4 regions of the Teredinibacter franksiae genome follow, and region 4 is predicted to be linked to each of the others. Evidence: predicted binding sites of a transcription regulator. Region 4 holds the regulator's gene; each other region holds the start of a gene.
What was found. The regulator FNR, encoded in region 4, switches genes on or off when oxygen is low (the NO sensors DNR and NnrR bind a similar motif). The targets are predictions, from matches to a motif close to TTGATNNNNATCAA.

Region 1: a site for FNR is predicted at 3,143-3,156, ahead of pflB (formate C-acetyltransferase). Genes of this name have one in related genera too.
Region 2: a site for FNR is predicted at 4,031-4,044, ahead of H5336_RS18565 (DUF3360 family protein). Genes of this name have one in related genera too.
Region 3: a site for FNR is predicted at 5,879-5,892, ahead of H5336_RS05855 (FG-GAP repeat protein). Genes of this name have one in related genera too.

Annotation. Positions count from the first base shown of each region.
Region 1 covers NZ_JACJUV010000001.1:2,095,783-2,103,360, reverse strand. Annotated here, with positions in the region: gene argE (acetylornithine deacetylase) at 1-293, opposite strand, end outside; gene H5336_RS08645 (PhzF family protein) at 290-1,096, opposite strand; gene tfpB (type IV pilus assembly ATPase TfpB) at 1,177-2,952, shown strand; gene pflB (formate C-acetyltransferase) at 3,421-5,709, shown strand; gene H5336_RS08630 (hypothetical protein) at 6,313-7,005, opposite strand; gene H5336_RS08625 (hypothetical protein) at 7,127-7,578, shown strand, end outside.
Region 2 covers NZ_JACJUV010000003.1:48,912-56,489, reverse strand. Annotated here, with positions in the region: gene H5336_RS18585 (hypothetical protein) at 1-435, opposite strand, end outside; gene H5336_RS18580 (molybdenum cofactor guanylyltransferase) at 533-1,177, opposite strand; gene pdxH (pyridoxamine 5'-phosphate oxidase) at 1,238-1,873, shown strand; gene H5336_RS18570 (diacylglycerol kinase) at 1,993-2,352, shown strand; gene H5336_RS18565 (DUF3360 family protein) at 2,414-3,868, opposite strand; gene H5336_RS18560 (Lrp/AsnC family transcriptional regulator) at 5,234-5,701, opposite strand; gene H5336_RS18555 (amino acid aminotransferase) at 5,808-6,983, shown strand; gene H5336_RS18550 (cyclic di-GMP phosphodiesterase) at 7,091-7,578, shown strand, end outside.
Region 3 covers NZ_JACJUV010000001.1:1,454,997-1,462,574, reverse strand. Annotated here, with positions in the region: gene H5336_RS05890 (glycoside hydrolase family 28 protein) at 1-106, shown strand, start outside; gene H5336_RS05885 (VOC family protein) at 261-653, shown strand; gene H5336_RS05880 (TonB-dependent receptor domain-containing protein) at 1,035-3,140, shown strand; gene H5336_RS05875 (PepSY-associated TM helix domain-containing protein) at 3,174-3,824, shown strand; gene H5336_RS05870 (DUF2271 domain-containing protein) at 3,833-4,342, shown strand; gene H5336_RS05865 (DUF4198 domain-containing protein) at 4,339-5,250, shown strand; gene H5336_RS05860 (hypothetical protein) at 5,441-5,722, opposite strand; gene H5336_RS05855 (FG-GAP repeat protein) at 6,060-7,578, shown strand, end outside.
Region 4 covers NZ_JACJUV010000008.1:258,608-266,185, forward strand. Annotated here, with positions in the region: gene H5336_RS20825 (late competence development ComFB family protein) at 1-314, shown strand, start outside; gene H5336_RS20830 (glutaminyl-peptide cyclotransferase) at 368-1,162, shown strand; gene trhP (prephenate-dependent tRNA uridine(34) hydroxylase TrhP) at 1,233-2,558, shown strand; gene H5336_RS20840 (D-hexose-6-phosphate mutarotase) at 2,574-3,407, shown strand; gene H5336_RS20845 (NAD-dependent deacylase) at 3,425-4,138, shown strand; gene H5336_RS20850 (P-loop NTPase family protein) at 4,242-5,084, shown strand; gene fnr (fumarate/nitrate reduction transcriptional regulator Fnr) at 5,170-5,913, shown strand; gene H5336_RS20860 (DUF4202 domain-containing protein) at 5,967-6,521, shown strand; gene H5336_RS23940 (SirB2 family protein) at 6,546-6,914, shown strand; gene H5336_RS20870 (hypothetical protein) at 7,118-7,578, shown strand, end outside.

The DNA.
Region 1 (7,578 bases), on a different contig from region 4:
CGCTCGGTAAGTGCAAATGGGTCCTGCTGCCAGCGTTCGGGGTTGCAGGGTACGGTATCGGTATGACCGGACAGTACCAGCCCGCCTGGCCCGCTACCAAGGGTGGCAATAAGGTTAACTTTGCCCTCGGCTACGTCCATTAGTTCAATGTGAAAGCCTAAAGGTTTTAGCCAACTGGCCAGCAGCTCGACAACACCGCGATTGCTCATATCCAGTTTCGGGGAGGTGCAGCTCACAGAGGGCTGGGCAATAAGTTGGCTTAGCCTGTGGGTAAACAGCCGGGTATCGATCATAAATAAAAGCAGCCTTTGGAAACGGTTATGGCTTTTCCTGCGATCTTTACGCGATTGCCCTCCAGAGATAGGGAGAGGTCGCCACCGCGAGCAGACAACTGACGGGCGGATAATGCCATTTTATTCAGGGTTTGGGCGTAGTATGGCACAAGGGCTGTGTAAGCGGACCCGGTAACCGGGTCTTCGGGAATACCGATAGCGGGAGCAAAGTAGCGGCAGACAAAGTCGTAGTTACTGTGGCGGTCGGTACCGGGCGCTGTAACACAGATACCCCGCTGCTCTAGATCGCCGAGCTTGGCGAAATTTGGCGTTACTTGGGCAACGATTTCGGAAGACGCTACAACCACCAACATGCGCGGGCCGCCAATACGCACCTGCAGTGGTTCAATGCCAAGCGCCTCTACCAGTGCGGCTGGAGTGGCGATAACGCTGGTGGGGTTGGCGGGGAAATCCAGCTCCAGTAATTGTTGTTTGTTTATTTCAGTGGGCAAGGGGCCGCTGGCGGAGTGAAAGATAATACGCTGGGTTTTTACGCCGTAATGTTTGAATAATACATGAGCTGATGCCAAGGTGGCGTGGCCGCACAGATCTACTTCTGCCGTGGGGGTGAACCAGCGGATACCGTATTCGTTTGCCGATGAACCCCTGGCAACCACAAACGCGGTTTCAGATAAATTTATTTCCGCTGCGATGGCTTGCATCTGTACTTCGGTTAGCCCGTTTTCCAGCACCATAACGGCGGCAGGGTTTCCGCAAAAAGGTCTGTCGGCGAATGCGTCTACGGTGTAAAAGGTGATGTCCATGGCGTTATCAGCCACTCCTGTTTTAAGAATCGGTTTAAAAAGGGCTACAATCCTCTCAAATGATCATTAATGGCTAAGTGATGAAATCTGATTTTGTACCAGAACGTGCATTAGACCTGCGAACCCTCTTGCTCGACCTTGTTGATGAAGGTGTTATCCAAAAAGAAGACGCTAACGTGTTAATGGGTGCTCACCGTACCCGCGAACAAACCCTGATGCACCCACTTTCCTATATTGCTCAGCAGTCTTTGGAGGATTTACGTACACCGGGGAAAACGCTCGACGAAATACACCTTGCCCAGTGGATGGCCGAAAAGTGTGGCATGAGCCAGTTTCATATCGACCCCATGAAAGTGCCCGTCGCGTTGGTGGCCGACGTGATGTCGTATCAGTTTGCTAAGCGCCATGGTCTGCTGTGTGTGGGCATGAATGCTGAGAGTGTCACCGTAGCGGTTACCCAGCCGTATATTTCCGATTGGGAATCACAGTTAGAGCAAACTGTTCGTCAACCGATAAAAAAGGTTTTTGCGCTGCCGTCGGATGTTGAGCGCTACCGTGTTGAGTTCTATTCGCTGGCGAAATCGGTATCCGGTGCAGAAGATGGCGGCGGTAATAAAGCGTCGGGTGCGACCAACTTTGAGCAGCTACTAGAGCTAGGGAAGCTAAAAGACCCCGAAGCCAACGACCAGCATGTGGTTAATATTGTGGATTGGTTATTGCAATATGCCTTCGATCAGCGCGCCAGTGATATTCATATTGAGCCGCGCCGGGAAATTTCACGCATGCGTTTTCGCATTGATGGGGTGCTGCACAGTATCTATGAATTTCCGGCAAACGTAGCCACCGCTATTGTCAGTCGATTAAAAATCCTAGGGCGCATGAATGTAGCAGAGAAGCGCAAGCCTCAGGACGGACGCCTGAAAACCAAACGCCCAAATGGCATGGAAGCGGAATTGCGTCTATCAACCTTACCAACGGCGTTTGGTGAAAAGATGGTGATGCGTATCTTCGACCCGGATGTGCTGTTTCGAACGTTCGAAGAGCTGGGCTTGATGGGCGAAGACTATAAACGCTGGCATAGCATGACCGAAAGGCCTCATGGCATATTACTGGTAACGGGCCCTACTGGTTCGGGCAAGACGACCACCCTCTATTCTTCTCTGCGGGCGCTGGCGACTGAGCAGGTAAATGTTTCCACCATTGAAGACCCTATTGAAATGGTGGAAGAAGCTTTTAATCAGACCCAAGTGCAGCACAATATTGATTTCGATTTTGCCTCCGGTATTCGCACGCTTATGCGACAGGACCCAGATATTATTATGGTGGGCGAGATTCGCGACAGAGAAACAGCGCAAATGGCGGTACAGGCTGCACTTACAGGGCATTTGGTACTTTCTACGCTGCATACCAACGACGCCTCCGCCGCTATAACCCGTCTGCTAGACTTAGGTGTGCCCAGTTATCTTCTTAAATCTACGGTGCTGGGGGTAATGGCACAGCGTCTTGTGCGCACTTTATGCCAGCACTGTAAAACCGAGTCGACCATTAGCAATAGCGATTGGGATATGCTGATAAAGCCGTGGAAGGTGGCCAAGCCAGAAAAAATATACGAACCTGAAGGCTGTTTAGAGTGTCGAAATACGGGCTATCTTGGGCGTCAGGGTATCTATGAGATTTTGGGCCTCTCGGAATCTGTACAGGCCTATATTCGCGACGATGTAGATTTACTCGCTATGCGCCAGCAGGCCATGCGCGAAGGTATGCGTACGTTGCGTTTATCGGGTGCGCAGAAGATTGCGCAGGGGAAAACCACGCTTGCCGAAGTCTTACGTGTTGCCCCGCCCCCGGAAAAGTAGGCTAGTATTTTTACAGGGTAGGTGAGCTCCTAGTGGGGCCTGGGCGTAATATTGGCGGCGAAAAAATGCTGCACCTGCACAAAAAAAGCAGTTTTTAGAGCATTCTTTAAGCTGTCCAATTAAATACAGGAATGTTTTTTATAACCAGTATTCACCAAAGTGATTGCAAGACTCTGTACCCTAACGCCACTTGTTCTGTATCAAATTTTACTGAGTTAAGAGGCGTACAATGTTCATATCGACTTACGAATTCCCGGAAATTGTTCCCGTCGAGCTGTATGTGAGTTCTTCGACTCCTTGCCAAATAAGCCGTTACCCCGTGCTCATTATTTGAATCCACCGAAGAAACACAAGGTGTAGGCAGAGACAGTTTTTGGAATAGTGTTTTAATTTAGCGTCTGTACTTCAGGCATAACTTTTAGAAGAATCGACCAAGCCCAAAAGGCAAGGCGATTTAGCGAGGCTTCCATGAATATCAAAGCGGAAATTCCCAACAAAGAAACAGCCAAAAGCGTTGACATGTCAGCGGCCAACCCTTGGGAGAATTTTGCTCCCGGCAATTGGCAGGAAAACGTAGACGTACGCGACTTTATCCAGAAAAACTATACCCCCTATGCAGGCGATGATGCCTTTCTTTCCGGCCCAACCTTCCGAACAGAGCAACTGTGGGCAGAAACGCTAGAGCTGCTGAAAAAAGAGCAGGAAGCGGGTGGTCCCCTAGAAATTGATGCCGATATTCCAGCAGGCGTAACCGCGCACAAGCCCGGTTATATAAACGCGGAGCTGGAAACGATTGTTGGCTTGCAAACCGACGCACCACTCAAGCGCGCTATTGTGCCCCTTGGTGGTATTCGTATGGTGCAGGCGTCCTGTGATACCTACGGTAAGCCTTTGAACCCAGCCGTTCTCGAAACGTTCTCGAAATACCGTAAAACCCACAACAACGGCGTTTTCGATGCTTATACCCCCGAAATTCTGAAGTGCCGTAAAGTGGGCGTAATTACCGGTCTGCCCGACGCCTACGGTCGTGGTCGTATTATCGGCGACTACCGTCGTGTAGCACTCTACGGTATCGACTTTCTGGTAAAAGACAAGAAGGCCGAAAAGGTGGAAACCGAGAGCTGGGCTCTCGACGAGAAAACAATTCGTCTGCGTGAAGAACTCTCTGAGCAGGTTCGTGCCTTAGAAGAAATTAAAGTAATGGCCGCCAGTTACGGTTGTGATATCAGCCGTCCTGCCGTCAGCGCACGCGAAGCTGTGCAGTGGACTTACTTTGCTTACCTTGCTGCGGTTAAGTCTCAGAATGGCGCCGCTATGAGTTTTGGTAGAACCACTACCTTCCTTGATATCTACATGCAGCGCGACATCGACGCCGGCCGTATTACCGAAGCCGACGCCCAAGAGATGATTGACGACTTGGTCATTAAGTTACGTCTTGTTCGCTTCCTGCGTACCCCAGAATATGATGAGCTGTTTTCCGGTGACCCCACCTGGGTAACCGAATCTATTGCCGGTATGGGTAAAGATGGACGCTCATTGGTGACAAAAACGTCGTTCCGTATCCTGCAAACCCTCTACAACTTGGGGCCAGCACCAGAGCCCAATCTGACGGTGCTTTGGTCTGAAAAACTGCCAAAGGGCTTCAAAAATTACTGTGCGAAGGTGTCTATCGATACATCGTCTATTCAGTACGAAAACGACGACCTAATGCGCGAGAGGTTCAGCGACGATTACGGTATTGCCTGTTGCGTATCGGCTATGCCTATCGGTAAGCAAATGCAGTTTTTCGGCGCCCGTGCAAACCTCGCCAAGACGATGCTTTACGCCATTAACGGTGGTATTGATGAAAAGTCTGGTTTACAGGTAGGCCCTAAAGCTGAGGTGTTGGACGACGAGTACCTAGATTACGACAAGGTAATGGCGCGTTTCGACGACTACATGTCTTGGTTAGCAAAAACCTATGTGGGTGCACTGAATATTATTCACTTCATGCACGACAAGTATGCCTACGAAACACCGATGATGGCCTTACATGACCGCGATGTTCATCGCACCTTGGCGTGTGGTATTGCGGGCTTATCGATTGTTGCAGACTCACTCAGCGCTATGAAGTACGCCAAAGTGAAGCCGGTTCTTGGCGAGAGTGGTTTAGTAGAAGATTACGAAATTGAAGGTGATTTTCCTAAGTATGGCAACAATGACGATCGTGTAGACCAGATTGCAGTAGACGTTGTGTCCCGCTTTATGGAACTTGTGCGCGAAACCCCTGCTTACCGCGATGCGGAGCCCACTCAGTCGGTTCTTACTATTACATCTAACGTTGTTTACGGTAAGAAAACAGGTAACACCCCAGATGGTCGACGCGCTGGCGAACCTTTCGCTCCCGGAGCAAACCCCATGCACGGTCGCGATACTAGCGGTGCTTTAGCTTCTCTGCTGAGTGTTTCCAAGCTTCCTTACTGTGATGCGGAAGATGGTATCTCCTACACCATGAGCATGGTACCCAACGGTTTGGGTGATGCCGCTAACGACAAGATCCACAACTTGGTTGGTCTACTCGACGGTTACTTCGGCGCTGCTGGTCACCACATTAACGTGAATATATTCAGCCGAGAAATGCTCACGGATGCCATGGAGAATCCAGGGAAATATCCTCAGCTAACGATACGTGTTTCTGGTTACGCGGTTAATTTTAACAAGTTAACCAAAGAACAGCAGCAAGACGTCATTAGCCGAACTTTCCACGGCTGCGTGTAAAAGAATCCATGACCCCGGGTTAGCAATAACCCATTGGATACAAGAGATCGCAATAATCTCATTTTAAGGAACCCAATTGGGTTCCTTTTTTTATGTCCAGGGATGGACGGTATGCCGCGGGCGCATGGGCAGCTCCATTGCATCCATGCAACCGCTGCATTAGTGCGTCCATGCACGTCATGCGCAGGAGCGGCGATGACGGGATGGACGGTATGCCGCGGGCGCATGGGCAGCTTCATTGCATCCATGCAACCGCTGCATTAGTGCGTCCATGCACGTCATGGCAGGAGTGGCGATGACGGGATGGACGGTATGCCGCGGGCGCATGGGCAGCTCCATTGCATCTATGCAACCGCTGCATTAGTGCGTCCATGCACGTCATGGCAGGAGTGGCGTCTCCCAGTATTGCACACACACACAGAAAAGAACGCATGTGCACGAATAGTTTTGGATGCCTTTTTATCGAGTAAAAATCAAAACCGTATGCGCCGGCGCGATGCCCTCAAAGCGAATTGGCTTTAGTCTGTAGAAGGAAATTTTTGCCGATTTATTTTGCAAAAACCAGATGCCAATTTACGGATATGCCTAATAGTTATAGGTGCACTAAAGTTTTTCCAGTATTTTGGCAATGTTTTTCTGCAGGAATTCCAGGTCTCTTTCTTCAAAAAATAATGTCTTTTTTGTTCTAAATTGTTTTCTATTGGTGTCGAAAGTGTAGGGTACGGCAATACCTATTTTTTTTACTTCAATCAGCGTTCCTTCAGAATCATAAACATCTAATTTCAGTGAAAGGGCATTATAGTCTGCGTCCTTCATGCCTTTTCCTGTCATAGACTCTTGATTAAGCTGCTCGGTAATATCGCCGCGATATTGGGTTTTTAAGCTGCCGGATAAAACTAGGTGTTTGCGCGTATCATCCCAGATGATTTTTCCTCGTTTAAATTTTGCCGGTCGATTGATAACAGAGGTGAATATGGCGAACGTGAAGTTAACTTGCTCCTTTAGCTGGGCGACAAACTCTCTGCGTACGTCAGCTTTGTCCGATTCACTGGCTGTATTGTCTACTAGGTAGTCAATAAGCTCTATTGATCGTGGGTCGGTAAAGGTTACTGGCAGGGCCTTGTAATCCTTGGTATTCAATTGGGCGAGCAGCGTTTGGTTTACAATGTTCAGTTCAGATGTTGCAGCAGGGAAGTCAGTAGAGGCGGGAAAAACAACAATTCTTTCTTTGGCAAAGGCCTGTGTGCTTACCAGCGTAAGGCAGAGAGTGCTGATCAGAAGTCGAAATTTAGTCATGGATCCTTCTCCTGTGGGTGGGGGCTGAAATGCTTGAAAAGTGAAAAAATGGTGCAGTACTGTTGTTATAGTAACGAATACTGTTGCGTTTCATAAGGGTGATTTGGCAAGTTTATACTTCATGCGATACAAACAATTAATACAGACATTGATGTACACAACACTAGCCATTGCGACTACTTTTAGCTGGGCGCAGGCTACCCATGAATCCAGCGCTAAAACTAGCGGTGACGTTGTAGATACGATTGAAGAACAAAACGTTAAACCAGACGTGCTCGACAAAAGCCGTGACTATATTGGTGATTCCTACGTTTCGTTAGCCGAAAAGTTGGACATTTTTATTGCACGTAAACCAAGGGATCGCAATTACAATAATAGCGCGCTGAGTGTGCTGGTGAGTGCAACCAATTTTGAGGGTAGTGAAGCCGCTCACGATATCAGTATCCGCAGTAAGCTCGATTTGCCCGGTACAAAAGATCGGTTTCAACTGTTTCTCGAAACCGATCCCGATGAAAGTGATACTTTGGCGAATGCTAATCGGCCGGTATCAACGGGTGAAAGGATTACACGGCA
Region 2 (7,578 bases), on a different contig from region 4:
ATCGGCAAGTAATAGGCGATTCACCGGAGACAGTGCGTCGCCGGTGAGTTCACGGTTGGGGTGGTTGGTTTGCAGTCGATAACGGCCAAATGAGCACGTAATCGTTAACTGGTTAAGCTGGCAGCTGTTCAGCTCGGTTGCGCGGGTGTCTGTTTTGGGCTTTTGTGGTGGCGTTGGTGCTCGCTCTGTTTTGCTAGTCAGAGGCACTGGTGTGGGTTGGGTCGACCTGTTTTGACGGGGTGCAGTGGTGGCGGTGTCCATCGGTGATGGCGTAGTTTCGGGCAGTGGGATACCCGCTTGTTTTGCGTGTTTCTTGAGTAAAAGCCGTTGTATTTTTTCTGGATTTTTTCGGAAATCGCTAAACATTGGAAGGCTGGAGCCTTTTCCTTTGGCTTTTATTGCGCAGTAAGTTTGCTCTAGTTCGGTTTTGGCCATTTCACGGCAGGCTGCAGAGACGCTGGGCGACAATAGCAGGGTGGCGAGTAACAGCGAAACGCCTGTGAAATAGGGCTTTGAAAAAGTTCGCCTAAATTTATTGTTTGGAAAAATGTGCGTTGGCCTTGTCATAATCTTCCGGCGTATTGATGTTGAAGAACAGCAGTTCTTGCTTGCTGTGATGAGTTAGAGCATCGTGCTTGCTCAGCGTTACTTTTTCGGCACCCAGTATTTTGAGTGCCCCTTTGGCTGAACGCTGCCCTTCGGCCAGGTACCGTTCGATACTGGGTAAAGCTGAAATGTGCCACAGGCATGTTAAATAGTAGTCGCGCTCGTTCCAGCAGATAAAATGCGGTACACGCGATGGTGATGCACGTTGCAGTAGTTGCTCCACCAAATTGTCGGGTAGGAAAGGTGAGTCACCGGGTGTAGTGAGTAGCCACTCTCCGCCGTCTATTTGTTTTTTTAGCCAGTTTAGCCCAGCCACAACGCCCGCCATCGGCCCGTTCAGTTCGTTAAAATTATCTTTGACAAGTTGCAGCTCCGTTAAGCCTTCTGGCTTTGAGTTAAAGCTGAGCGCTATTTGCTTTACTTGGGGTTTTAGAGTGTTGCATATATGTTGAAGAATTGTTTGACTCCCAAGTGGCATAAAGATCTTTTGCCGGCCTTCCATTCGGCGGTTGGCGCCGCCAGCAAGAATAAAAGCGGAAACGGAGGGAGCGGTAAAATCTTTCAATGACATAGCAACGATGGCCCGGTAATATCGGCGGCTAAAATAAGCGTTAACAATCATACCTGATATATGAAACTTGAAGATATACGCCGAGAGTACCTCGCTGGTGGTTTACGGCGCGACAATTTATTGGGCGAACCTATTGCCCAATTTGAGTTATGGCTGAAGCAGGCGATTGAGGCGGGTATTCCCGACCCAACGGCATTTACCTTGGCAACGGTATCGGCCGAGGGTAAACCAAGCCAGAGAATTGTGCTGCTTAAGCACCTCGACGAGAAAGGCTTTGTATTTTTCACCAACTATGGCAGTAAGAAAGCCAGGGAAATGGAGGCTAATGGCAACGTTTGTCTACATTTTCCTTGGCACGGTATGGAGCGCCAAGTAGAGATTGAAGGGGCTGCGGAGCGTATTTCCACCGCTGAGTCGATTAAATATTTTTTAACACGTCCACGCGAGAGTCAGATTGGGGCTTGGGCTTCACATCAAAGTCATCAAATAAGTTCTCGCAAAGCGCTGTTAATGCAATTTGAATCGATGAAATCTAAATTTGGCCAAGGCGCAATTCCTTTGCCTGATTTCTGGGGTGGTTATAGAGTTAAGCCCGCCGTGTTCGAATTTTGGCAGGGCGGCGGTAGCCGACTGCATGATCGCTTTCAGTATGCCCGGCGAGATCAGCAGTGGGTCATTGAGCGCTTAGCGCCATAGTTATCAATAAGATGGCAGCGGTAACAAAGCTGGCATGAGCTATCGCCAGCCCAAAGGCACCACAGTATCGTTCATAGGTTTTCGGGTTCGAATTTCATGGCTTGTGAGGGCCCATCCGTATGATAAGTAAAAACAAAGGGTTTAGCCGCTTGGTGAAGGCGTCGATATATTCCTATAGGGGTTTTATCGCCGCTTTTAGAAATGAAGCAGCGTTTCGGCAGGAGCTTTTACTGGCGGTGGTACTGATTCCATTGGCCTTTTGGTTGGATGTAACGTCACTGGAACGCGTTGTCATGGTTACAGCCGTGGTGATGGTATTGATTGTAGAGTTGCTTAATAGCGCAATTGAGTCGGTTGTAGACAGGGTTGGTTATGAGCACCATGAGTTGGCGGGTAGAGCGAAAGATATAGCTTCCGCTGCGGTATTGTTGAGTGTTTGTTTATTAGTGTTTGTTTGGATTAGCGTTGTGTTTTTCTAAAAAAATACCCGGCTTGCGCCGGGTATAAAGAGTGATCGGATAAACACCGAACAACAAAGAACTAGATAAGTGCAGGAATTCCAGGTAGTTGTCCTACCGCGGCCAATGAGCCTATGCACACAATTACAGCGATAAGCGGTATTATCAGCTTGTCTTGCATTGAGAGTTTTTCGCCGCGCTCTTTGTCACCAATAAAGCCGAGATTATCTAGCAGCATCGTTAAGGCCCAGCCAAACACGGGGTTAACCAGTGCGCAGGAGAATATGCAAATGCCCGCGCTCTGAGAGTTTTTGGAGTCTTTTACCATTTGCATTCCTGCTTCAAGCAGAGGTAAGAACACACCCACAATCAGAGCAATACGAAGCACCGGTTCCCACATAGCTAAGTCCATTGGGAAACCTAGAATACCGGCTACTACACAAAGAATACCGGTTAACAGCGCACCGCCCGGAATAGGACGCTTAGCGATGGCCGCGGGGATCATGTACGTACCCCAAGAGGAGGCCAAATTACCACCACCTAGACCGGCACCCACAATCTGGCGCACAGAACATATAGCCATAGTGTCGTCAACATTCATCAGAACGCCTTTGGCCTTACTGGGGTAGTTGAGTTCTTGGAATACTCGGTGTCCGAGGAAATCGGGAGACCACATGGCAACCGCAAGGATGGCGAAAGGTGTTACCGCAATAAAGTGATTCAGGTTTGGCCAGCCCATTTGCCAACCGGTGTTTTCTCCCCACCAGTAGAAAGGGCTCATGTTTGGTAGGCCGGGCGCAGTCACAAATTCGAATGAAGCTCCCATGGCGTAGGCGACAACACCTGCTACGGCAGAGCATAAAGGAATGGCGAGCCAGCGCTTTTGAATGCGCGCAAGATAGGCATAAATCACAATGGTGACGAAAATAACCACAAACGCCATGCCCGCGATACCGGTGCCAGTAGACCAGCCTTTAAGCTTGGCAATCTGACCGATTAGCCCAACGGCACCCAAGTAAATTAAAAGCCCACCACGAACGCCTTCGCCGGTTAAATTTACCAGCTTGGAGCCGCCCTTGGATATACTGAGTAGCAAACCGAAAACGCCGACCATAATCCCCAGTGCTAGAGGGTGACCGCCCGCTGCGGCAATAAGGGGGATGAGCGGGATCATGGGCCCGTGAGTGCCCGCTAAGTTTGCCGTCGGGTTTAGTATTGCAGAGAATAAAACCACAAACAGCACGCCGGCTATAAGTAACTCGAAGCGTACATTTTCAGCAATAAACTCAGGCGACAACCCATATTGTGCAGCAAAGGCCGCAACCATGGCGGTAACCATAACCACCTTGCCAATGGTGGCCGCAAGCGCGGGAACCCAATCCTCAATTTCTATGCCGTAATCACGATACGGAAGGTGAATCCGCCAGCGGCGAAATTTCTTAATCGTTAACTCATGCTCCAGATATTCGGCACGGCTCGAAAAATGTTTGGCAGGCTTTCGTTTTTCGCTGTAACTCATTGCGTCTGGATCAAGCATAAAGATAACCTCTTGTGATACTCCAGAATGTTGCGAAATCCTCGAAAGGTATTTCACCCGTTGTTATGGGGTGGAAGGATAAATAAAAATAAGAAGGGGGATTTGCGCCAGATACAATTCAGGCGGACTAACCAACTGGCCTTACCAATTTAACGTGATTATTTGATCCATATCAGAAGGAGCAAATATAGATTTAGGGTTATAGAGGGTGGTTTCCGTAGGTTAAAATTGTGTTAGTTATAACTTACTAATTTGTAAGCGAAAAAAGCTAGTCGAGAAGGGTGTGGGGTATTACCCAGGTTGGGTTTTTACATTGGAATGGAGGGGAATGCCCGCTTATCTATCCTAATGCTCATGCGGAGTAAAAATTGTGCATAGAAATTGCGGCTTGGCTGACCAATTATAGTTCTCCGGGTTCACGTGCGGCGCACGAGTGTCCAGAATAATTCAGAATAATTTTAATCTCCCGCATTAATCCTATGGGCACCGCTATTTATACTGAGTGGGTTCAATAAAGGCTCATGTTCGACGTCAACTATCTTGGCTATGCCCGCGCGTATAAACATTTCGACGGGCAGTCCGCATCCGTAGAGGAGTAATTCAGCTCTAGTTTCTGAGATATTAGCTTCTATATTTAACTGCTACTTTAGTGTGGGTATCTGTCTGTAATGGAGGGTGAGTTACATGAGTAGCCCCGGATATTAAGAGGAAATGTCACGATAGGTGTCATCATGAAGTGTCAGGTGTAGATAAAAGGGTTTTGGTACTGTCTGGATAGAAGCGATTTATAGGAATTCATGTTTTATCATTACTTTCGTAAAATCTAATGTTGCTGGAGGCGTCACAAACAACATTGAAATGTGTAAAAAGTATGAAAGTTATACGAATTAATGCTTTATAATGAGCAAATGTGATGGTATTCACCATTGATATCGCGTTTTGATCCTTTATTTTTAATGCGTATGTGTTAAATTAGTTAACAGTAGCTTGAGTAATTCTCAACGTACACAAGGTTGTACCACTAGCTGTTGTTAACTGTGTTGTTAAGTGTGTTGTTAAGTGTGTTGTTAAGTGTGTTGTTAAGTGTGTTTTTTTGTTGTTATGTGAACTGAAGTTGTTATTCGCTTAGTTTTGATGTGTTTTATGTGTAACTAGTCCCAGCCCGCCTATGGCGGGCTTTTTTTTGCCTATAGCTTATAGAAAGTGCGAATGCAGCAGCACCTATGAGCGGGGGAGTGTCTACGGCTTATAGTGAAGGCTTGCTGGCGCACTCGCCGCGGGTTTCTAAAGTACAAGTGGGGCGCCTAGCGCTTGTCTTTATACTTTGCGTAGAGGCCTCTTAGTCGCGCCACAACAGCGCTTCCGCTATAGCGGAAGCGCTGTTGTGTATTTAATTTGCTTCAAAGCAAAAACAGAATTAACCGAAGCCACATTAGGAAGATGAACAAGTTTAGCTTTTAGTAATTGTTCGTAGTGATCCACGCTTGCCACTACGACTTTAAGTAGATAATCCTTCTCTCCGGTTATGGAGTAACATTCCACAACTTCATTAACGGTTTGAACAGAGCTTTCGAACGCCAGTAAAGATTCTTCGTCATGACTTTTAATGGTGATATAAGCATGTACTGCCACGCTTAAATTGAGCTGTTCGGCGTTTAACAATGTTACGCGTTGCTTGATATAGCCTTCTTCTTCTAGGCGTTTTACCCTGCGCCAGCAGGGCGTATGCGATAGACCAACGGCCTCACCCAAATCGGCCATGGATAATTCGGCGTTGTTCTGCAGGCAGCGTAAAATTTTAGTATCGTAGTTGTCTAGCGCCGTTACGCTCATGAAGAATACCTTGCTCAAATCAGTTTTGAATGGGTTAAAATTTACAGCCGCACGACTTTACACTTTGCGCGTGTCGTCCTCAATGCATCGAATTTGGAAATACTGCATGTTCAACACTCTACCTCAGTTGCCTCCCGATCCTATATTAGGTTTGATAGCTCAGTTTAAAAGCGACCCTAGGTCCCACAAAATAGACCTTGGAGTAGGGGTTTATCGAGATGAGCAGGGGCAAACGCCTGTTCTTGACGCGGTGAAGCAGGCCGAGCAACGTTTACTTAACAACGAAACCTCGAAGGCCTATGTGGGCCCTTTGGGTAGTCTGCAGTTTAATGACCTGTTGGCAAAGCTTACGCTTGGGGAAACACATCCACAGCTGGAGAATGTGGCGCTGGTGCAAACACCGGGTGGTTGCGGGGCATTGCGCGTAGCGGCCGAGCTTATAGTGCGTACAAGCCCAAAAAGCCGCATCTGGGTAAGCGACCCAACCTGGGGCAATCATGTTCCGTTGCTCGGTGATGCGGGCGTTACGTTGGAAACTTACCCCTATTACGATTTTGCTACTCACAGTGTCCGTTTTGACGAGATGATCAGTGCTCTTAACGCCAATGCACGGGAGGGAGACTTTGTGCTTCTACATGGGTGCTGTCATAACCCCACTGGGGCTGACCTTACTCAGGGCCAGTGGCAAGCGGTAACCGATCTATGCGGCAAGAAAGGGTTAATTCCTTTTATTGATATGGCCTACCAAGGCTTTGGTTTCAGTTTGGAGGAGGATGCCTTTGGCATTCGCTTAATGTGCGATCAATTACCTGAGGTTTTGTTTGTCTTATCCTGCTCCAAAAATTTTGGCTTGTATCGTGAGCGGGTGGGGGCGGTAGCTGTTAAAAGTGATGCCAAAGCGTCAGTCAGCTCGCATATTGCCACAATTGTGCGGGGCATCTATTCCATGCCTCCATCACACGGGGCATCGGTGGTGGCCGAAATTCTTGCGGATAGCGTTTTGCGCAAATGTTGGGAAGCCGACGTAAGTGTGATGCGTACACGTATTCAGGTTATGCGCAAAAAACTGGTGGATACCGTTAATACGGCTGGCGCCGAAGGTCGTTTTAATCATATTGCGCGCCAACAGGGAATGTTTTCTTTCCTCGGTATATCGCCCGAGCAAGTCAATGCGTTGGCGGAAAATCACGCTGTATTTATGATAGGCAGCAGCCGCATAAGCCTTGCGGGGTTAAACGACACAAATTTACCTGTTTTTGCCCAAGCTTTACTCAAAATCTGATGCAGGGCTGATCAGTATCTATAATGGGAGAGTCGCCCTAACGATTTTTTGCTGGCGGCTTCTGTCCCAGGGTTCTTGGCAAAATTGATTTTTTAATGCGGGGTAACATGTCCAAAGTTGTAAAGATGCATGTGGGTGAGTTACGGGTGGGTATGTACGTCTCTGAGCTCGATAAAGACTGGCTCGATACACCCTTCATTATGCAAGGTTTTTTACTCGAAGAGCAGGACGACATAGACATTGTCTCGGAATATTGCGAGTACGTGTATGTTATGACCGATTATACCGAGAGTGCTCTCAGTTCCCTCAGCTCTAATGAAGGTACGGCAACTCAGGCCCGGCCCCGCAGTGATGTATTTGCGCCAGAAGTGTCTGTGCAGGAAGAGCATCGAAAAACCTATAAAACATTTCGTGCAGCACGCTCGCTGACCAAAACCCTACTCGACGATATTCGCCTGGGTGGCGCACTGGATGGTACAGCGGCACGCAGTATGGTTAATGACTGCGTGCAGTCGGTTATCCGTCATCCGGATGCACTGTTGTGGATGGCAAAAATTCGCGATGAACGAGAATACACCGCAGAGCACTGCCTGAA
Region 3 (7,578 bases), on a different contig from region 4:
GGAGACACCGCTAGTACTGGAGAATGTAATCGATTTACAGTTTGAGGATGTGCAGATAGGCTCGCAAACTGTTGATGGGACGCTTAATTGGCGCGCTACGCCCTAACAAGGGCCGTGCATGGTTATGGTTAAATCAAAGCATTTTAAAATTGGTATTGTTTGATACCCACAGGGTGTTGGCGGAGTACTTAAAGGCCTGCAATTTAGCGGGTCTTTTACGTTCAGGGGGTATAATTGATGCAAAGTGCGTTGCGGAATGAATGATGAAAATTGAGCATATTGCTATTTGGGTAAAGGATATTGAGCGTGTAAAAGCTTTCTATGAAACTTATTTTCAGGCCAGGGCAAACCAAAAATACCATAACCCCAAAAAAGGATTTCAGTCGTATTTTTTAAGCTTTGATACGGGTGCACGACTGGAAATTATGCAGATGGATTCCATTCCAAAATGTGCACACAACCCGGTAGAGCAGCACACCGGGCTTATTCATTTTGCTGTGTCTGTTGGCTGCGAAGCTGAGGTAGACCGGCTGACGAGCCGGCTCTGTAGTGCTGGGTATGCCGTACTTGACGGCCCCAGAACAACCGGTGATGGGTACTATGAAAGCATTGTGCTTGACCCGGAAGGAAATCGAATAGAGCTAACGGTTTAGCCTGTATTAATGACTGTATTTGTGATGTTAAGTAAAAGGCATTTGAATACCAAGAGGTATTACTCCCGCGTCGGCTAATGGCCATACTGCTGGGCAGCATAGATGGCTGTTATTTGTCGCCGCTGTCGCCATATGCTCCTAGCTGTGCCCCTAACAGCAAACTCTGCAATATTCTTCCCCTCCCTCTGTCGATATCCGCGCGCGGAACCTAAAGGCTTGGCTTTAGGGTTTGTGTGGGCGTACGTGCAAGCGTGAATGAGTGGCGCTTCGCATCAAAATAGAAATACTACTTGCACGCCAATCTAAATGGGAACTATAATCGTTTAGATTGGCGTCAAGGGGTGCCATTGCAGGATTATCGATTTATTTTTGGGGGTTTTTATGTGTCAGCGAAGTTATTTGCTGGTTTCAACTGCGTTGCTCATGGCGTTATCTGCAAGTGGCGCGATTGCGGAGGAGAGCAATGAGGAAGGCAATATTGAAGAAACATTAATTTGGGGTACCAGAATTCAAGCGTCGTCCTTGAATTTGGATATGGAGGCGCTGTCTATTAAGCAGGCAGACCATATCAGTGACCTCTTGCGAAGTATTCCAGGCGTCGATGTGGGCGGTGCTCACTCATTGAACCAGCGAATTACCATTCGCAGTATGGACGATAAAGATTTACGCATAACGATTGATGGTGCCAACCAAAATACTTATATGTACCACCATATGGGTAACCTGCAAATTCATGCCGATATTCTTAGCGCGGTTGATGTAGAAGTAGGGTCGAATTCTGTTGTGAATGGAGGTTTGGGTGGTGCTGTGCGTTTTGAAACCAAAAATGCCCGCGACCTGTTAGTCAATAACGGCAATTTTGGTGGTCGCGCGCAATTGCATGCCGGAACTAATTCATCTCAAAACTATTCTCTTACTGGTTATGGCTTGCTGGGTGAGAGTGTGGATGTGTTGGTGTATTACAACGATGTATCGCGTAAAAATTACGATGTGGGCGGCAGTGAAATATTGGATGCCAATGGCGCCGTAATCGATGGCACGGATGGTACCGTGCGGGGTTTGGAGGGCGATCTCTACGATGCTTTGATTAAAGTTGGCTGGGAGGTTGCGCCTGGGCATACATTTAAATTGGGGTACGAAAGCTACAACGATAAGGGCGATTACAGTTATCGCCCCGACATGGGCCTTGCAACAGACTTGGCTATAACTAACTCGCTGGAAATACCACTGCTTTGGCCAACAGAATTTACGCGCGATACCTTAACGCTGAACTATCTGCTGGAATGGGGCGAGCATACAAACCTGCGGGCTTCATTATTTAGCAACGAAAGTGAGTTAACTCGTGATGAAAGCGGTTGGGCCGATAACGAAGCTTTCGCCGCAAGTGCGGCAACGGTTACCGGAATGGCAAAAAATTCTGGCTTGAATATTCTGGCCGAAACTGAACTGGGCAATCATCTGTTGACTTGGGGTGGTGAACAAATACGCTACGAAACAAGCTACTTGTCAGAAGCTATTGGTGGTGGTGAGCAAGCATCCAGTGAACAGGCAAGCAATTTGGGTTTGTTTCTGCAAGACCGTATTTCTCTGGGCGATAAATTTGCCGTCATTCCAGGGGTACGTTACGACAGTTTCGACATCGATTCTGTTGTGGTGAGCGAAACCTTCAGCCAGGTATCTACAGCTTTGGCCGGCGAATACCAAGTTATTGATAGCCTATTACTAAAGCTAAGTGGTACTCAGCTGTTCAAAGGCCCAGAAATTGGTGAAGTGTTTGTGGGGGCGGGTTTGAGTGATACGGCTAACCCCGATATTGAAGCTGAAACAGGCTTGAATACCGAATTGTCTCTGGCTTATTCCGTCGCTGCGTTGGGCGCCGACAGATTCTCTGCAGGCTTTACACTATTTCAAACCGATATTAACGGTTACATTTATGACTATGCGCCGCCTCCAGCAGAAGTCGGTGGTCGTGCGTGGAAAGACAATATTGGTGATATGGCTATCGAAGGTTTTGAAGCCTATGTGGGTTATGAACTAGGTGGTTTGTCGGCGCTTGTTACCTACTCGTCAGCGGAAAGTGAACTATCGTCAAATGAATTTTATAGCGACTTGGATGGTGCGCGTTTGGATCGCCAGCAAGGCGATACGCTTTCAATTAATCTCGACTACAGTATATCGGCGGCGAATGTTGTGCTGCACTGGGATTTGTTGCAAGTGACGGATGTAGATGCTGGATTAGCCTTGGATAGTGCCACCCTCGATACCGCAAAAGATGGATTTACTGTCCACAATATATCTGCGCGCTGGAGACCTGCTGCGGTCGACGGGATAAACCTGATATTTGGTATTGATAACGTGTTTGACGAATTTTACGCATCTCAATCTTCGCGAACAGGTTTATCCGTTCACCCACGTTTTGGTCAACTGTATTTACAGGATTATGAGCCTGGCCGAAACGTCAAAGCCACAATTACATACGCTTTTTAATGTTGGGGGCCAAGTAATTGGCCCTTTTCTGCTATGACATACAATCGAAAGAAGAATACACGTAAAAGTTTTTATTACTATTGCAGGTTACTGCATATTTATAGTTCAACAGCGCTATTTACGTTGTTGATGTTCTTCTGTTTAAGCGGGTTCTTTTTGAATCACCTAGATATTTTTGGTGGTCAGCATACAGATGAACAGATTGAAATAGCATTGACGGAATTTGGTGTTGGGTTCACTCAAGCCGAACTGGACAGTATTGCCCAGGGTAAAGGCAGCAAACCGTTAGAGCAAATACTTGCGGGCCTCCATGGATATGGGCATATGCCCAAGGCGAAGTCAGTGGAGGCCGATGTGGAAATGGGTGAGTTGATAATCGACTTCGACTTACCTGCTGGTTACGCCACAGCTGTAATTTCTGTTGAATCGCAAATGCTAGTGCTGGATTACCGGCAAGGTGATTGGCTGGCCGTCATCAATGACCTGCATAAAGGGCGGCATACCGGCGCTGTTTGGTCTTGGGTGATCGATTTGTCGGCCTTGCTCATGATTCTATTTGCGTTAACGGGTTTGGTTGTTTTGTTTCAAAATCGACGACAACGAGGGACTGCAACCTGGCTCCTGATCGCGGGTTCAGTGACGCCCCTCATTATTTATATTGCAGGAGTTCCTAGAGTCGGATGAAAAGTCGGATGAAAAATGAATTTTTAATTATTGCCATAGTGTTATTCGCTATTGGGCTAACGGCTGTGTCGGTGGCTCACAGTGCGACCATGGAGATATCCATAGAGGTGCCAGCACTGCAGGCCAATCCCTACCATAAACCCTATGTTGCTGTTTGGCTGGAAACCCCGGAACGTAAGGCAATTACCACACTGGCTATTTGGCACGAGCGAGATACTTGGCTTAAGGACCTGCGCCAGTGGTGGAGAAAAGTGGGCCGCAATGCGGGTGCTGAGCTTGATGGTGTTACCGGGGCTACACGAAAACCCGGGCGATATCGAATTCAATGGGATGGTAAATCCAGTGGGGGGCAGCCTGTTCCTGCAGGCGAATACTTCCTGAATATAGAGGCCTCTCGCGAGGAGGGTGGGCGTAGCTATCATCGCGAAAAAATCACACTTGGGCAAATGGCTACGTTAACAATACCCGCTCAAACGGAGTTAGGGGAGATTTCAATTACTATAGAGGGCAAGCAATGAAATTCAGAATTTTAGACCTATTTTTAGTCGCGGGCCTCTCATTATCGCCGCTATTGGCCTCCGCGCACGGCCGCTGGATTGTGCCGAGCCATACGATTTTGTCCGGTGCGCAAGCGGAAGTTGTTACTTTTGATATGAGTGTATCCAATGATTTTTTTCATCCAGATTTCGCCTATGGTGGAACACCGGTTGAAGAGCTGTTTTTACCCGAGAATAAAAAACCTTCGGTGAACAGCAGTGAACCAAGGGCGGCAATAATTACCGAGCTTATGGGCTCTACTCAGTTGGAAGTCACAACCCCAGCCGGGGTGAAAAACCTTGATTCGCCTTTGGTAAATTTTGGGCGAAAAACTGTGGTGAGTGTGCTACTCGATGAATCGGGCACTTATCGTTTTGGGATAAAGCAGAACCCAGTTTATTTTACGTTTTATAAAGACGAAAACGGCAAGCGGGGAAGAGAATTTGGAACACTGGCAATGGTTAAAACTTTTTTACCAAAAAATGCGAGCGAAATCTCCGGCACGAAACTGATCAATCGAGTAGAAACCTATGTGACGCGTAATGATATTAGCCAATCAGCGATTACTCCAACGGGTAAGGGGTTGGAGTTGAAATTTATTTCTCACCCCAATGAGCTCTTTGTGGGTGAACCTGGGAAATTTGTATTGTTACATAATGGTAAGCCGGTAAAGCACAGTGCAGTGGTACTCACCTTTCATAACACGCGTTTTCGCAATGATAGGAACCCAATTAGGCTGATAACGGCGAGTGACGGTGGTGTTAGCGTTGTTTGGCCGCAACCCGGTTTGTACTTACTAGAAGCGGAGCTTGAAATGCCGTCTAAAGAGCAGGGTATTCGCAAGGAAACCTTTGGTCTTTATGTCACCTTAGAGGTAAACCCCGAATAGCAACTATGGTTTCCTATAGGGTTTCCTAGCTTGTCGGACGGCCTTTAATGCCGAGGTATGCGAAAGGTTAGGCTTATCTCATTTTGGGGTTTTAATCGTACTGTTAAGCGCGAAGGCGAAATTAGATCAGGACGCTAGTAGGGTTTATCGAGCTGCGCACAACGATGGAATTAAGCTAGGTCTATTGAAATTACAGGCTAAATTCCAGTGGTGAAGATTCGGGTGTGGATTTACGCCCATTTTCGTTCCACGAGTTGTCTTGCTTTCCTAACTTATAGGCCAATTCTCCCGCAACAAAGTGCGAAATAGGGGCGCTGCCCCCGCCCACTACATTTACAAGCCCCTCGTCCGTCATGCTGGCAATTTCGTAAATTTTTCGAGGAGCCAACCCAGACTCTTCTGCGCAGGCCGCTAGGTCATGCATGTCCTTATAGGGGGGCATGTATTTTACGTGTTTTCCGATTTTGAACATTATCATCCCAATTTTTTGGATACGGCTCAATTCCATTCGTAAAGTTACTATTTCTCTTGTCTTACCGATGTCTGCGCTGCAAAAAACGCAGTTGTGACAATACTAACCGCTATCGAGTTCCAATCGTGAAGGTATGGCGTTGAGTTTATAGGCTATTTGACCTTGATCAATATTCATACAGGTGCGGTGGTGAGGCGAATATATAGCGGTGTCTTTTCTCCCGTTGCAGAGCTTTACAAAACTTTACGAAGCCTTTGCCCAAATTATCTGTCCATTCTTTCACACTTTCTCATTTTGGTTTGTGGGAATCGACACACTGGCGTTAAAGGATAACTCTATGAAAAAAACTCTGTTCGGCTTTTCCATTCTTATTTTTGTGATGCTTCAAGCCTGTAGTGGGGGCGACTCCAATGCTGACGATGCGGACGACACAACACCCACAGCGTTTTATTTCACCGATGCGTATGGCCTAGGCTTGGGTATATGGGTGGAATCCAATACTTTGAAAATTAGTGGTATTGATGCTGACGCCGAGATAAGCATTGAGAATGGGGAGTATTCAATAAATGGTGGCGCATGGACGAATAATAGTGGGGTCATTTCAGCGGGCCAGAATGTTACCGTACGTGTACTATCTTCAGATGATCTTTATACTTCCACGTCGGCTATTCTTTACGTTGGCGGTGTGGAGGATACTTTTTATGTGCGTACCTCTTCGTTGTCACTAACGGCGCGATATAACTTTAAAGGCTTGAGCTTTTCCTGGCAAAAAGTAAATGGTGCCAGTCATTATCGCTTGTGGCATCAAGCAACTGAAGATGCAGGTTTTGCACAGTTTGGTCGTGACTTCGATTCGAATACAACGGGTACTCGGGTAGAGTTACCCATTCATACTTTTAATTGGTTCGATGCGCAATTTAAAATTGAAGCGTGTTTAGATACTGAGTGTTTTACAACGCAAAGTGTAGGTGTGGTAACTGAACGCAGTAATGCGGTGGGCTATTTCAAGTCGGAAAATACGGAAGCCTTTGATGGTTTTAGTGTTGTGGCCCTTAGTGGTGATGGTAATACCCTGGCCATTGCGGCAAAGGCAGAGGACGGTAATTCCGGTATTGAGGGCGACCGAGGTAACAACGAGGCGTCTGCGGCAGGTGCCGTTTATATTTATACCAAAGATGATAAAGATTGGACTTTTCAAGCTTATTTAAAAGCGGCCAATGTGGATGCTGGCGATGAATTTGGTTCTTCCTTGGCTCTCAGTGGTGATGGTAATACCTTGGCGGTTTCCGCTGTCGGCGAGGCCAGCGGCGCAACAGGTGTTAATTCAGCAGGAACCGACAATAGCGCAGCGGGTGCGGGCGCAGTGTACATATTCCAACGTATTGGTGATATCTGGTTGCAACAAAGTTACCTTAAGGCGAGTGAGGTGGCGGTAGGAGATGCGTTTGGTGCTGCGTTAGCGTTAAGCAGCTTTGGCGGCACGCTCGCTGTGGGGGCGCCGGGTACTGCTGGTGAAGCCGGTGCGGTATACCTTTTTAATGAAGTCGCCGAAAGCTGGGAGCAGCAAGCCAAAATAGTAACGCCCAATACTGAGGCTGGTGATTATTTTGGTGCTGCGGTGTCGATCACCGCAGATGGAAATCAGTTATTGGTGGGGGCGCCGCGCGAAGCCTCAAATAGTGTCGGAATGGACGGGGTTATGAGTGACAATAACAGCCCTTACGCGGGTGCGGCCTACTTGTTTGCACGTAGTGATGGTGTCTGGCAGTTCGACCATTATTTTAAGGCGTCGAATACCGCAGAAAACCAATTACTGGGAACCGCGCTAAGTGTCAGTGCTGACGGTAGTTCTATTG
Region 4 (7,578 bases):
ACAACTACTATGAAAACCTGGTAATTGAACAATTACTCCGTGCCAACGACCGAGCAACCCAGGATGCAGAGTTTTTAGCGGATGTTACCTGTGTTGCACTCAACCGATTACCACCACGCTACATTCGTCATGATGTCGACATGACCTTCTTTTTATCACCGCAGGAGCTAGATGAAATAAACGACAAGGTCGCAAGAGCGGTAAATGATGCGGTGGATTACGTTATGAGCCGAGAACGACCCGCTGTTCCACCAGCAGAACCGCCTATAGAAACACCTGCAGAACCTTCTGAAGATGAGCGAGAAGTAGGTTAATTCGGTAGAATAGCCCCCTAAGTCAAAATACAGGCAACGCCTACCCTACTCCCATGACCTACAATTTCTACGCTTTGAAGCGCGCAACACTTCAGTGCTTACTGGCTTTTACGGTATCTTCATCAACAGCCGCGAGCTTAGGCCAGGATGAAATTGAGCAAAAACCCGCCTACACGGTTCTAAAAACGCTCCCGCACGATACTGCGATTTTCACCCAAGGGCTGATCAGCAACAACAAGACCCTGATTGAAAGCAGTGGCCTTTACGGTAAGTCCTTTATCCGTATTTACACTGCCGAAACCGGTGAAACCCTTAAGCATCACAATTTGTCGCCCGAAATCTTTGCCGAAGGCCTGACGCTTTTCAATCATCAGCTCTACCTACTCACCTGGCGCGCTGGCGTATTGTTCGTGTTAGACCCAACCTCTCTCTCGGTGAAAAAAACCCTTAGATACAAAGGCGAAGGCTGGGGTATTACACACGACAACGCCTTCCTCTACACCAGCGATGGCTCCCAACAGATCACCCGCCGAGATCCGGCTTCATTCAAGCCTTTGTCCAAAATAGCGGTTACCGATACAGTAAGCGGCAAACCTGTGCTCCAGCTTAACGAGCTGGAATATGCCCACCAGCGCCTATGGGCGAACCAATGGCGTAGTAACACAATATGGTCCATCGATCCGGCCACCGGTAAAGCCCAAGCCATAGACCTATCGGAACTGGTGCCAGCTGAGCTGCGCGTTCGCACTGACAAGGTATTAAACGGCATCGCCTACGACCCGCAAGCCGATGCTTTCTGGGTTACGGGTAAAAATTGGCCTGTTCGCTATCTTGTGGATATACCCTAATTCCCACACCAACCTTGTATCCCGCCTTCTAAACCGTACAATGCGCCCTGCTAATAGTTGAGTACAATTTATGACCACCGAACTTTTGTCCCCCGCCGGTACACTGAAGAGCATGCGTTACGCCTTTGCGTACGGGGCCGATGCGGTCTATGCAGGCCAACCGCGCTACAGCCTCCGTGTTCGCAACAACGAATTTAACAAAATCGAAAACCTGGCCTCCGCCATTGAAGAAGCACACCAGCAGGGCAAACAGTTTTATCTCGCCAGTAACCTGTCACCCCATAACGACAAAGTGCGCTCCTACCTCCGCGATCTAGAGCCGGTCATTGCGATGAAACCGGACGCTCTGATCATGTCCGACCCAGGATTGATTATGATGGTGCGCGAGACCTGGCCAGACCAACCCATACACCTGAGTGTTCAGGCCAATGCCGTTAACTACGCTACCGTTAAATTTTGGGCTAAGCAGGGTATAGAGCGGGTCATTCTTTCACGGGAACTGTCGATTGACGAAATCGAAGAAATTCGTCAACAGGCACCTGAAGTGGAGCTGGAAGTCTTCGTACACGGCGCTCTCTGTATCGCCTATTCGGGCCGCTGTTTATTGTCCGGCTACATGACCCACAGAGACTCCAACCAAGGCGCGTGCACCAATTCCTGTCGCTGGGAATATAACGCACACGAAGCAAAGGAAAACGACCTTGGCGACCTCATTGCAGTAGAGTCAGATACGCCTAAAAGCTGGTCTCCTGAACTCGACGAAGTAAGCCCTGTTCTGTTGCAGGAAAAGCATCGCCCTGGCGAATATATGCCCGCCTATGAAGATGAGCATGGCACCTATATCATGAATTCCAAAGACCTTCGCGCGGTGCAACATGTAGAACGCTTAGTCAACATGGGCGTGCGCTCTCTTAAAATTGAGGGGCGCACTAAATCGCACTATTACGTAGCACGTACGGCACAGATATACCGGCGCGCTATCGACGCAGCTGAGGCAGGTCAAGCTTTTGACATGCAGCTGATGAATGAGCTGGAACATCTGGCCAATCGAGGGTATACAGAAGGCTTTTACCGCCGCCATGTGCCCAGCGAGTACCAGAACTACGAAAAAGGTGTGTCGAATAACAGCGCCCAGCAGTTTGTCGCTGAAGCGACGGCCTACGATAAAGCATCGGGCTGGCTCACGGTGGATGTAAAAAACAAATTTGAAACCGGCAATAGCGTAGAGCTCATTACGCCTCAGGGTAACCTTTCATTTTCGATTGATGCACTTGAAAACAACAAGGGTGCCGCTATCGACGTTGCCCCAGGCTCTGGCCACGTTGTAAAAATACAAGCGCCCGGATTGGACCTAAACGAATCCGGTGGCTATGCCATGCTCATGCGTCACATTTAACTGGAAATAAATACAATGTCAGAATCACCCGAGATATTTCGCCGCGGCGAATTGGATGTCATCCGAATTGATAACGCTGCCTGCAGCGCTGAAGTCACGCTATTTGGCGGCCATATTCTTCACTGGCAACCCTCGGGACAAAAACCGGTTTTGTGGATGAGCGAAAACTCCGCCTTCGATGGGGTCACGGCGCTGCGCGGAGGTGTTCCCATTTGCTGGCCTTGGTTTGGAGAAAAAGAAGGCCAAGAAAAACACGGTATCGTGCGAAGCCAGTTATGGCAGTTAGACCATTATCAAGAAAGCGCAGACACCACCACCTTGCAATTGAGCATTACTTTAGACTCCTCGATGGGTAGCGGGCCCTTCCCGAAAAAAGTCAGCATGCTACTCCGATTCGGCGCAACCCTAGAGCAAACACTAACCTTCGAAAACACCTCGGAAGCTCCCCAATGCTTTGCATACGCGCTGCACAATTATTTTCGCGTGAGTAGTCCAGACAATATTGCGATTCCACAACTGGAAAACAGTATTTACCACGACAAAGTTGAGCAGCTTAGCCAGCAGATCGATACCGGTTCGCGCGACCACTGCGGGCCTATTGATAGGGTCTACCTTAATGATAAGGCCGCCACACTCGTTGACTCCGGCTACGATAGAACCATCGCCATTGAAAAAACGGGCTCTCAAAACTGGGTGCTCTGGAACCCAGGTAAAGATGCTGGCGGAATAGCTGATATTCACCCCGGCGGCGAAAAAGAATACCTGTGTTTCGAAGTAGCCAATACCGCAGATGTCTCCCTGCCGCCCGGAGAAAAACTCACCATTGGCCAGGTAATCTCAATCTCATAACAGCCAGCGCAAACGTAATGAACTTACCCGATCCTCGTCATTTTAAAAACATTGTTGTTTTGACGGGCGCAGGCGTTTCTGCCGAATCGGGATTGCGCACTTTTCGTGATAACAACGGTCTTTGGAGGGAGTACCGAGTCGAAGAACTCGCTACTCCCGAAGCCTTCACAAAAAACCCTAAATTGGTACACGCCTTTTACAATTCCCGCCGCCACACATTACTTCAGTCCGCCAAAGCCAATAAAGCACATTTTGCACTCGCGAATTTTGAATCAACATTTGAGGGTAACTTCCTTCTCGTCACCCAAAACGTAGACAACCTGCACGAGCAAGCAGGCTCAAAGAACCCACACCACCTGCACGGAGAATTACTAAGGGCACGATGCGGCCTTTGCGAACACTCGGTTGATATTGAAGGCGACTTAACCTGCCAGTCTATATGCCGTCATTGCGGCGGGATTGGCGCCATGCGACCAGACATCGTGTGGTTTGGAGAAATGCCGCAGCAGTTAGAACTTATTGAACCAGCGCTCTCGCGCTGTGACCTTTTCGTTTCCATAGGTACGTCGGGCACAGTCTATCCCGCCGCCGGGTTTTTACGATTGGCAAAAACCAATGGCGCAATCACCGTTGAACTCAACCTCGAAGCTTCAGCCAATAGTGGTTTTTTCGATTACTGTTCCCTCGGCCTTGCCTCGGATGTGCTGCCCAATTTCTTCCACACCGCCTAAGCTGTTTGATTTGTACTGCAACCCACTCAATAACCTTAATCCTCCTTCCCCTACCGTTGATTTCCATCAAAGCAGCAAAACAAGCAAGAACTAGACTGGCCTCATGCACAACAATGAACACACCACTAACATCGCAGAGCATCCAACGATGCAACGCCGGCAGACCAAAATTACGGAATTCGAAGCCACTCGGCTACTCGAAAACTTTCGTCGTCAGCCCGCTCGCCCAATTAACATTTGTATTGATGGCAATGCCTTCGCATGGGTAAAGCAAAACAACAATATTACCTCCACAGGCAACACCCTTTGCCGGGAAATTCACGCGTGGGCAGAAGCCATTGGCCAGCGCAATGTTGACACCCTTATGCTTTGCTACCCGTTTCAATACTGGCAGCCCTATGAACTCACTGAAGTAATGCACGCTTTGGCGTCCCACTTTTGTTTATCGGAATCCACACAACGGTGCCACCGGGTTGCCACAAAAATCAGTGAAATCAACAATGAACACGTCGCGCTGCTTAAAGGGCTCGGCTTCAACCATTACCACATCGTTCTTAGTCGAGACGATTTGGTGGACATTCCACGGCTGGAATCGCTGGTGAAACTTATACGCCAGTACTCGTTTTCGGGTATTGGCATCCAAATCCACGATGCCGATTGCCTAGATGATCTTCGCGACCACGTAAAAGATGTACAACAGAAGGTTGCGCCAGACTATATCTACATTGGTTTACACCCAAAACTACTGAACAGGGAGATACAGAGCAAAGGTGCCATGATCTTCGACGGCGAAGAAGAACTTGAAGAAGATTGTATCTATATGGGCCTCGAAGGCACGAGTCGACTACAAAGTTTAGTGTTACAAAACTTTTGTAGTCCGCAACGATATCTGAGCGCCCTAGAGTCGGGCCATCTACCGGTGAACCCAGGCCCTCTCAGTATCTAACGGTATTTATCTAATCTAGCACGACGGCCGGCGACATTTTCCTATATAATGTAGCGCCATATCAGCCTTTGTCGTGGATTTAACTATGCCTCCGCAAACCATCGCCAGTCATCAATGTCACCAAAACCCTCAGGTAAATTGTGCAGACTGCCGTCTGGCTGGAATTTGCTTGCCTATTAGCCTTCATGTAGAAGACATTAGTAAGCTAGACGACATCATTCAGCGCGGTCGACCTGTACAAAAATCAGACCATGTCTACCACGCAGGTGAAGCCTTCCGCTCGGTCTACGCCCTGCGCTCCGGAGCCATTAAAACGGTAAAAGTAACGCACGACGGCCAAGAGCAAGTCACCGGCTTTTATCTTCCTGGCGAGATCATTGGTATGGACGGACTAGCCTCCAACCATCACACTAACTCGGCCATTGCCCTGGAAACCTCTGCGGTGTGTGAAATACCTTTCACCCGCCTGGAAGAGTTGAGCACACAGGTACCTCACCTTCAGCGCCGCTTCTTTCAGCTTATGAGTAAAGAAATCACTCAAGAGCAACAATTGATCACACTGTTAAGTAAAAACAGTGCTGACGAACGTATTGCAGCACTATTGATGAGCATCTCTACCCGTAACCACAACCGCGGACTATCGGCAAAAGAGTTCTACCTGCCAATGTCCCGCTCCGATATAGGCAACTACCTAGGCCTAACGATCGAAACGGTGAGCAGAGTACTTAGCCGGCTACATAAACAAGAAGTGATTATTCTGGATAAAAAGCACGTTATCATCGACGATATGGATGCATTGAAAAACATCGCCTCTGTCGCTTTCGACTAGATCACATTCCCAATGAGCGATAACCCTCCCGGCTCAGCCTTGTCGTCACACTCATAGACGAGGCTAACGCTGTAGATCCCAACATTGAGCTTTGCCCAGATACCGGCTCACCTGCCCCGAAAGAGTTACTATACGGGCAACGCATGTCCCGAATGCTCGGCGAATTTAACCCTGAAGCATCTGAAAACCTTAGAATAGCCGCGAGAGCCCAGCATATAGAACGCTGGAAATCACCGCGCACAAACTTCCCCGAGGGGCGCACAGGTTATAAAAAGTGGCGCTCACAATTATCCGTGTTTCATGCCGACCGAGCGACCGAGCTAATGGCTCAGGCTGGGTACAACCATGAGGAACAGCAGCGTGTTCGCTACCTTATCCAAAAACGGCAGATAAAAAGAGACCCAGAAACCCAGGCCCTCGAAGATGTTATATGCTTGGTATTTCTCAAACATTATCTCGCTGGTTTCGCCGGTAAGCACGATGAGCCCAAGCTGATTGATATTATTCAGAAGACGTGGGCCAAAATGTCCGAAACTGGCCATAGCGCGGCACTAAAGATTCAGCTTCCCGACACCCTCCAAGCCCTTGTGGCTAAAGCTCTCGCCTGAGAACCTACCCGGTTAATAAAAATTGTGATAAGCGCTGTAAAACATTTCCATGTCTGGTTTGCGATATTTAGTTTGGCGGGGTTCGTCATCCGTGTCATCTGGCTCACCTCTCGCCCCGACCTGCTTCAGCGGAAGGCCATCAAGGTTCTTCCCCACATCAACGACACAGCGCTATTTGCCACAGGGTTGCTGATGGCGTTCAGCATGGGCTACCCGTTTACCGGCTTTTATTGGCTAACAGCCAAATTAGGGCTGATAATTCTGTATATTCTACTAGGGTTTATGACCTTAAAACAGACCTCAAATAGCCTATACCGTTTTGCTCTCTTAGGCGTTTCATTTATTACTTATTCATCTATTATATTTTTAGCCGTTTCTAAGCCTCACTTCTAGCAAACCCCCATCACACGTACGCTGTGACTCATTTCTCATACATAAAGAGTTGGCACCTATTACCCTTTTCGACCCTGCTTATAGCCTTTATGACAAGGGCCTAGATCACAAAGGGTTGACATTAGTTATATAGGCCACTTTAATAACCTCAAACACCATACAAATTTACTAAAAACTCTGGCTAGAAAAACTGGTGACCTAGAATGAAATACTTGGCAATGATCTTTACCCTCGCACTGACGGTATTAGCATCTTCAGCCTATGGATGTGACGAGAAATGCGCAAAGGATAAAGCAGAAGCTGAAAAAAACGTGCAATTCCCAGGCTATATGTCCTGGAAGTTTTGTGAAGATACGCGCATGGACTTCATGACCTCCTCGATGGAGAGCCTGGACAAATACCGCAGCAAGCACTTCGACACCCGCTACAAAGGCGGCATACGCAACATCAAGAACTACATGGTGCAGCGTAAAGCTTGGCTAGTAGAATGTGATACCTACATGCAGCTAACCGGTAAAGGCAGAATTTTTGAAGACAACAAAACCACAAAGAAAATTTTCAAAGCAATGGACAGCGTAACCAAGGAACTTGGCGATTTAATCGCAGGGGTGACCTACTCTTCATCTTTAGGCCAAGATTCCAGTGTGGTTCTAAACGGACACTT